DNA from 2 places in the Salicola sp. AFF1 genome. Region 2 is predicted to be linked to the other one. Evidence: riboswitches for the same ligand, from Rfam matches in the RefSeq annotation. Region 2 holds a riboswitch; the other holds the start of a gene.
The links. A riboswitch is a leader RNA that binds a small molecule or an ion and turns the genes downstream of it on or off. The one in region 2 is predicted to bind cobalamin.
Positions count from the first base shown of each region.

Region 1: it holds a riboswitch for cobalamin, as region 2 does, so the genes downstream of both, AC1RQI_RS01510 (CbtB domain-containing protein) here and AC1RQI_RS13550 (TonB-dependent receptor plug domain-containing protein) in region 2, are expected to answer to the same signal.

Region 1 covers NZ_JBXAYL010000002.1:29,626-33,781, reverse strand. The annotation lists gene AC1RQI_RS01525 (AAA family ATPase) at 1-219, opposite strand, end outside; gene AC1RQI_RS01520 (hypothetical protein) at 334-489, opposite strand; gene AC1RQI_RS01515 (CbtA family protein) at 587-1,357, opposite strand; gene AC1RQI_RS01510 (CbtB domain-containing protein) at 1,444-1,635, opposite strand; cobalamin riboswitch at 1,673-1,881, opposite strand; gene AC1RQI_RS01505 (DUF1289 domain-containing protein) at 1,992-2,249, opposite strand; gene AC1RQI_RS01500 (porin) at 2,387-3,457, opposite strand; gene AC1RQI_RS01495 (ABC transporter substrate-binding protein) at 4,086-4,156, shown strand, end outside.
Region 2 covers NZ_JBXAYL010000023.1:11,503-15,658, reverse strand. The annotation lists gene AC1RQI_RS13560 (ABC transporter ATP-binding protein) at 1-251, opposite strand, end outside; gene AC1RQI_RS13555 (cobalt-precorrin-5B (C(1))-methyltransferase) at 248-1,345, opposite strand; cobalamin riboswitch at 1,392-1,601, opposite strand; cobalamin riboswitch at 1,681-1,895, shown strand; gene AC1RQI_RS13550 (TonB-dependent receptor plug domain-containing protein) at 2,036-3,970, shown strand; gene AC1RQI_RS13545 (PepSY domain-containing protein) at 3,970-4,156, shown strand, end outside.

The DNA of each region.
Region 1 (4,156 bases), on a different contig from region 2:
GCCCAGCGGCAGCGTCACGAAGCGCCCTTCCCCGCCGGGATGCAACCGTGCCAGACCACGCGCCAGGGTCGACTTGGCACAGCCACGCGGCCCGCTGATCAGGACCCCTCCCAGGCGTGGCTCAATACTCGCCAGGATCAGGGCCATTTTCAGATTGTCCTGTCCCACCACAGCGGTGAACGGGAAGACGGGCATGGATACGTTCTCATCAACCTGCATCGTCAAAGACGGCACTCCATCGTTCAAGCAAGCGCGTGTGGCCATACTGGCGCCGCGCCTGGCGTATAGCATTGCGCACACCACTGCGACCGAGCCGGGTGCCGGCGTCCAGGGCTAGTTCGTCTGAAAGGCCAGGCTCTTCGACCCCTCGGTGATCATGAGGATCACCCCACCGATGATGTTGGGGCCGTAGAGCGCCGATTGCGGGCCACGGAGGACATCCAGAGCGCAACGCTCATATCGGGCCTCGATGGCATCTTGATCAAGCACCGTTGCGGCACGGGGTAGTCCACCAGCCCTTCTTATCGCAAAAGGCGACAGTGACCTCATCCGGCGGGTTCAAACCGCCGACGGGCCATCAGGGCATTCACGCGGCCGCGTCTTCAGGGTCGTTGGACCGGTTCCCGGCAATCCGCCTGAGCACCAGCGCACAGGCCAGGCCGACCACCAGCCAGAACGCCAGGTTGGTTAATCCGGTCGCCCAGATAAAATCGTGATGCAACGCATGCAGCGTCGAGACCGCCTCCGGGTCGGGATGGGAAAACAAGGGGCCTTCAGGGTGTGCCGGGACAAAGAGATAGGGCAGACCCAGCAACGGCAGCCCCAGCGCCCTTTTCCAGCCGGACGCCAGGCACAGCAGCCCCAGCCCCGTGGCAGCCAGGATCACGGTCGTGACCCACCACAACTGACGCGTCGCCAGCGCCGCGCTGTTCGCCCCGGGGACCTCGGGAGGAAGCCCCAGCGAGGGCGCCACAAACACCACCAGGTAACCAACCAGCCCCAGCAAAAGCCCATGCAACGGGGTCAGCCTCAAACGTCCGCGTTCATGCAGCTGGTTCATGAGCACCAGCATGACGGCCGTAAAACCAACGCCCGCGAGCACGTTGGACAGCCCCGTGAAGAACAGGCGTTCACCGCCATCCGAAGGCGCCCAGCCATCCCCGCCATGCGCATGCCCCCCATGGCTATGGTCGTGCTCATGGCCATGGGCGTCAGCCGCTTCCGGTTGCGCCGCAGCGCCTTCGAACTGTTCGGCCGACAGAAGAATAGGGGTAACCCCAAAGGACTGGATGGCGGTCAGCAATACGCCAGCAACTGCGCCAATCAGACAGGCGCTCAGAATAAAGGATCGAAACATTCCGTTTTCCTCCGGCAATCAATGGTTCGTGCTGTTCAGACACAATCACCGGGCGGTTAATACCAACCCAATGAGCGGCTTGCCCCTTAGTGGCAGGGGAAGACGAAACTGTGCCGCGTATCGTGCGCCGCGTTGTGCACCGCTTCCATGGGCAGAAAGCCCACGCCAAAGAGGATGACAACGCCAAACAGCAGGACGGCACCTTGCTGGAGGAGCGAAGAGGATTGGGATGCCGAAGCGGAGTCCGCCCCGGTCGTATAGGAGGAATAGACCGACATTGTTTTACTCCCTGAGTGCCCGCCGCACCCTTAGTGGATGAAATACCAAAAACAGGCCGGTCTTCGGGCTCAAAAGGAGACAGCCAGCCTGGCTGTCTTCGCCTGCACCTTCCCGGTATGGAACCAGTGGTATTCGCAGGCTACGCCTTTATCACCGATGCGGGGGCAGCGATGGCATTGGCCTCAAGGGCCGCACCATACTTCCCGATTATCCCCTGACGGGGCACCTGTTTTCTGAGCGATTACCTTACTCATTTACCGGACAAAGCGCAACGCCCCGGCGAGGGATTCATGGGCCCTGCACCCGATGCGCGGCACCAGATGCGCGTGGCCGATTGCCGCCCCATTGTGCCCTGTTACCCCACTGACGGGGCCGGGCAATGGGTGGCACAGTCCGGGCACTGCGCCGGGGTACCGCCCTCGGGCACGGGCAGCACCCGGCCACAGTCACCGCAACGGGAACCAAGCGCCCGCATTACGGAATCACGCTCGTCGGCAGCCATCGACGACCACCGGACAATCTGGTCCCGGGACCGGCCGCAACCGATACAGGACTCATTCTGGAGACGGCAAACGCCGACGCAGGGCGAGGCAATACGAGACCCCTTGGCCATAACAGGATCCTCCATGGCTATTAAAGGCAAGCCGCCTACCCTACCACGCTGGCGGGCAGGCAATGACCCCGAATTGGCTGACTGATTCCGATCAGACCGGTATTGAATCTGAATTGCCCCGACCCCGTGACGCCATATCAAAAGTAGTAGACAGCGCCAACATTCAGCTCATTAATTTCTTCGTCAAGACCAACGTCTTCATTGTTGCGCTGCAGGGCTTCCGCGTAAACGTACATGTTGTCGTTCACGTTGCGCTTGGCCTGAACGGTGATGACATCACTTTCGTCGTCCGATGTATCTGCTTCAGCAGACTCATAGGATGCACGGAACGAGTTGGCGCCCATCGTATAATGACCCATGACACCGAACAGGTCCTGACCATTTTCAGCACCAAGCTCAATGGATGACCCATCATTGACATAGGCATCCTGCCCCTTACGCCTGTCGTAATAGGCATCCAATGTCAGATTCTCGTTAACGTCGAAAGCAACACTCAGACCATAGCTGTTTTCATTGCTTTGATCGGTTAGATAATGACCTGTCCTACCAGTTCCATCGTTGGAATCCATAGCCACTGCCACAGTCACAGGATCCATGGAGTATTTCATACCCAGCTGATAAGGGTGACTCGCATCCTGCTCAGGATCGCCGTTGCCAGAGTCGGTCATGCCATTGACCTGAACGACACCGTGAACAGTCAGCCCACCAAAACTGGGAGAAACATACTGTACAAGGTCATTTTCAGCGGTCGTATAACTCGCATACAGGTTATTCAGACCCACTTCATAGATCCAGTTACCATAGTCACCAACGAGTGCTTCATACTGTGAATCATCAGACCCGACCCAGATCCTGCCAAATGTCTCACCCTTGATACCGATATAGGCTTCATCCAGATCGTCCAGGCCTGAACTACCGCTTTCCTTATCGTCCGCCCTGATTCCCTCAAGTTCAATCTTTCCGAACGCAGTAATGCCCGGTGCCACTTCACTCTCGTGCTTCAGACCGATGGTGGAGCCGTTGTCCTTTAGCCCGTCGTTGGTGACACTGTTGACGTCAGAATCGACGTAGCGGTTAACCAGCTGAATATTACCGTACAACGTTGGCATGGAGTCCATGCTGGCCGCCAATTCCTCAACGGTCATCGCTGCAGCAGAGCCAGAGAAGGTCGCCGCAGCGACAGCGGATACGATCATGGTTTTTTTCATTTTTGGTTTTCTCTTTGGCTGAAGTGTTTTCAGTTTCTGTCAACACTTACGTTCCATTAAGTCAGCTCCAGATCACTATCTCGAACTGCGTTCCTATAGCGGTTACAGCCCTAAACCGACAAGTGCCTTTCATCTTCCCGGAAACGCCATCCGTTAAGACATTCTTATCAGCCACTTGTTCGTTAGTGCCGGTTTCCGTTTAAGCGGTAGCCCCAGTCAAGTTCCATTCACTCAAAAACCGATATCCCTATTACCTCCAGCAATTCACTAGAATTTTTTCATGCCGACCGCCCCTATACTTCTAAACAATTCAGACCACTTTTGCAAACCCCGACCCAGCCTTCCAGGCGATGGTTAATGCCCGATCCGGATAGTGCGGAGCGCCTCTACAGCGCCCTGAGGCGCCGATCAGGGATCGTTCGGATCAACGGTAAAGGAGCTGATTTGATCGACGAATAACGCCATGTTGTTTTTTCGATTGCCGTCAAAACCGGCAGTTCCTACATTCGTCAGTGTCTTGTCTGGCTGATTCTCCGGTCGGATGGGTCAGAAAGGCATCAGGTCTCATAATCAGGGCGCCGGTAGGAAGCCGGCGCAGATCAATAATAACGACAGGACCCCGAACGCCATGAAACGACTTATAACAACGATTGCCATTTGCATTACATTCACAGCCTCGGCCACGACAGCCGCCTCGCC
Region 2 (4,156 bases):
GGCACCAGCCCCACCCGGCGGCGGGCGGCAACGGGGTCGCGCTCCGGATCGTGGCCGAAGAGCCGCACGGAGCCAGCCTCGATCCGTACAAGCCCGGTCATTAGCCCGATCAGGGTGCTCTTGCCCGCGCCGTTGGGGCCGAGCAGGCCCTGGAAGGCACCGCGTTCGACGCTCAGGTCCACACCGTCCAGCGCCGCCTGCCCCCCTTTGTAGGTCTTGCGCAGTCCCTGGAGTTCAATGGCCGCGCTCATGCCACCCCCTCGGCAAAGCCGATCAGTTCGCCCCGGCGGCTCACGCCGCACACCGTCAGGTGCGGGTTATCAGGGAGGTAGTCACGCATCCGGGCCAGGCCCATGCCCGCCACCCGATCGCCCAGCGGAACGCCTGCCTGCTGGCAGGCTTCCAGTGCCTCGATGCTGGTATTGGCGGTGCGGACCCAGTCAGCCAGTTCCGTGCCGGCACCGGCGGCCAGGGCCTGGTCGGCGATGAAATCAAAATCGATGGCGCAGCGGGCACTGTGGGTATCCGGCTCACCAGCGGCGAACTTGCTGAGCTTGCCAAAGCCACTGGCGAGCGTCACGCGCGGCAACGGGTGCTTTTTCAGATACTTGAGCAGGGCCCCGAACATGTCCCCCATTTCCACAATGGCGCCTTCCTCAAGGCCGAAATGGGAGCGCATGAACGATTCGCTGGTGCCACCGGTGCAACCGGCAATATGGGTGAGGCCATTGGCGCGCGCCACATCCACCGACTGGTGAATGGAGGCGATGAACGCGGAGCAGGAGAAGGGACGCACAATGCCGGTGGTGCCGAGCACCGACAGGCCCCCTTCAATGCCCAGCTTGGGGTTCATGGTATTGCGGGCGATGGCCTCGCCGCCGTCGATGCCCACGGTTACGCGGAAGCCCCCCTCGTAGCCGGCGTCCGAGGCAACCGCTTCCAGGTGCTCCGTGATCAGCCGCCGGGGCACCGGGTTGATGGCGGGCTCGCCCACGGCCACCGGCAAGCCCGAACGGGTCACGGTTCCGACCCCCTCGCCCGCTTGGAACCGCACCCCCGGCTCACCCACCAGCTCCAGGCGGACCCAGAGGCGGGCGCCATGGGTCGCATCCGGGTCATCGCCCGCATCCTTGATCACGCCAGCGGTGGCGCTGGTACCAGTGACATTCAGGTCCTCAATGGTCATGAGCGGCTCCTGGCCACGCGGCAGGCGGATGCGCACGCCACGGTCCTCGGTCCCGGCCAGCAGCGCACGGGCGGTCGCAACCGAGGCCGCGGTGGCGCAGGCTCCCGTTGAGAGGCCCTGACGCAGGGGGCCATTGTGCTCTGGGGTTTCAGGACGCATGGTGGCTTGAGTCGTGGGCGCTTCACCGCCGTGCCGCCCGCACTGACGCGATGGTTTCCCCTGGGCCGGTCTCCGGACTCATGCTGGAACCTGGACCGGTTCGGGCGGATCGCCTTCCCATGATGGTGCCATCACAGTGGCAGGGATGATCCGCGCCCAGCATTCACCGTTGCGGGGGCAGTCCCGGAGTCTCACCGGGTTCCCGTTTCAGCCGGCATCTGAACAAACGCCGGCCACCCAGGGACGAAAGAGGGGTGAATCCTAGAGGATCGGGGCACCCTGGTCAAACCGCCACCAACTCATCCACGGTTTTTGACTTCCGTCACACGATGCCCTAGCCTCCCCAGCGCTTCGGTCAGCGCTCCATAACGAGCGCACGGGAACCCGGTGAGACTCCGGGACTGACGCGCAGCGGTATTGGGGAACGAGGATCACAGGGGGCTACCCCCAGGCACTGTCCAGACCGGATGGGAAGCTGTGATCCAAGGCCTGCGCCCGATTTGGGCGCCCGCCCCTGAGTCCGAAGACCTGCCGAAGCCCGGGCCCCATCAAAGGTGGCCCGGAAGCCGAGCCTTCGCGACTGAGGTATTCGGGCCGCCAACGGACCGGTTGCACCACCGCTGACCCCGCCTGTCGGCCTGCGCCCACGTGAGGGCTCCATCGCTAATGTGCAGTGCATGGAGACCTTGTATGAAACGATTATGCCTACTAGTCACGCTTCTATCCCCAGTATCGGCGCTCGCCGCTGATCACCACATGGCGCTCGATGAGCTGGTGGTTCAAGGGTCTGCCCTTGAGGAAACCCTGCCCTCGGAGTTATCCGACTACGGCGCTGAACTGGAAGTGATCGACAGTGAAGAACTCGACAGGACCGGTGTCAGCGACATTGGCCAGGCTCTTCGGGGTAACGTACCGGGGCTCTACCTGAATCCCAAGACCGGCCGCGGTGATTACGCCAGCATTTCCATCCAGGGCTCGCGTAGCGAGGATGTGCTCTGGCTGGTGGATGGGGTGCGCATCAACAACCGGCTCTTCGGCAGCACCTCGCCACTGGACTCCATCAGCACCCATATGGTCGAGCGCATCGAGATCCTGAAAGGTGGCCAGGGCCTGTTCTACGGCACCCAGGCAGTGGCCGGAGTTGTGAACATTGTCCTGCGTAAGCCCGAAAAGGACTCCGGGGGCAACATCACCGGCGCGCTCGGATCACTGGGCGACCGCCGCCTTGCCGGCCATGTCAGCAATCGCAACGAGTACGGGCGGTGGCTGGTATTTGGCGAACACGACCATTCGGACGGCTACCGCCCCTACCGGGACAGTGAGCTGCTTGAAAGCGCCCGGCGTCAGAAGCGTGGTTTCACCCGCAGCTCCTACGGCGGCCGCTACCTGCTGGATGCGGGCGAAGGTAAGTCATTGAACGCCCTCGTGGTCCGCAACGATGTGGAAGCCGACTTTCCCCGGGGCAACAGCAACTTCAAGGCCGTTAACGACCGCGATGAGAACATTGTTTCCCTGAAATGGGATCATCAGGTGAATGAGCAGAACGGTTATTTCGTCAAAGCCTACTGGCACGACTGGTGGACCGATTACACCCGCCTGAGCATGGACAAGGACGGCACCGTCAACCTCATTAACGATCGGGCCGAATGGGGGTTCGATGACTATGGCGTCAATCTGACCGGTCGCCACACCACGGATGGCGGCTCCCAGCTTCTGGGCGGCGTGGATTACCAGCGCTATCAGGGCGAGGACTATTCGCTGCGCATTGACGGCAAGACTGAGGCCGTTACGGCGGGCTTTGTTCAGTATCGGCCCCACCTGAGTTTCTCGCCCAGTACCCACCTGGCCCTGGGCGCCCGCTACAACCACTCCAACTTCGCCGATGACCACAGCATCTGGAACATCAGCCTGAAGCAGCCGCTCCCCAAAGACCTCCACCTGAAAGCCAGCGTGGGCACCAACTTCCGGCTGCCCTCGGCCTTTGAGATGTTCGTGATTGACGAGGACTTCCCGGCCGGGAATGAAAACCTGGAACCGGAGGAGAGCATCAACAGCAATGTGTCGCTGACCGGTCACATCGGCAACCCCGTGAAATGGCAACTGGGTGGCTTCTACCGCGAGATCGACAACCTCATCAAGGTTGATGATGGCCAGTACGCCAACAGCAACCAGACGGTCCGGGTCCACGGTGCTGAGGCCGCTCTCAACCTGGGCGGAGACCGTGGCTGGCAGCTGGATCTGGACGCCACCTGGGCCGATGCGCGGGAAGGTGGCAGCGATGAGCAAATCGCCGGCATCCCCGAATGGCACGCCAACGCCACGCTCAGCTGGCAGGGCGACAATCAGGGCTGGGAGCTTAATGCCCGCCACACCGGCGACGTGACCACAAGCACGGCGGACATTGGCAAGCAGTCCTACGGCGACTACACCCTGCTGAGCGCCAGTGCCTGGCGTGAGTTCGGAGCCGATGGCGCTAACCGGGTCACCCTGCGCCTGGAGAATCTGAGGGATCAGCAGTACGCCAACGGCGTCGCTCAGGTAACGCCCCCGAATGGCGAGCCGTACCGTCAGGACACCCTGGGCCCGCCCCGCAACGTCCAGCTTGAGTACAGCCGGAGCTTCTGATGGCGAGCCGGCTCAAGAAACGGACCCTGCGCTGGCTCATCCCGGTTCACCGCTACCTCGGGCTCGGGATGAGCCTGATCCTGCTGCTGTGGTTCGCCTCGGGCATCGTCATGATGTTCGAGGGCTACCCACGGACCCCGGCCAGTGATCGCATGGCGTGGCTCGCCCCAATGGACCCGGGAAAGC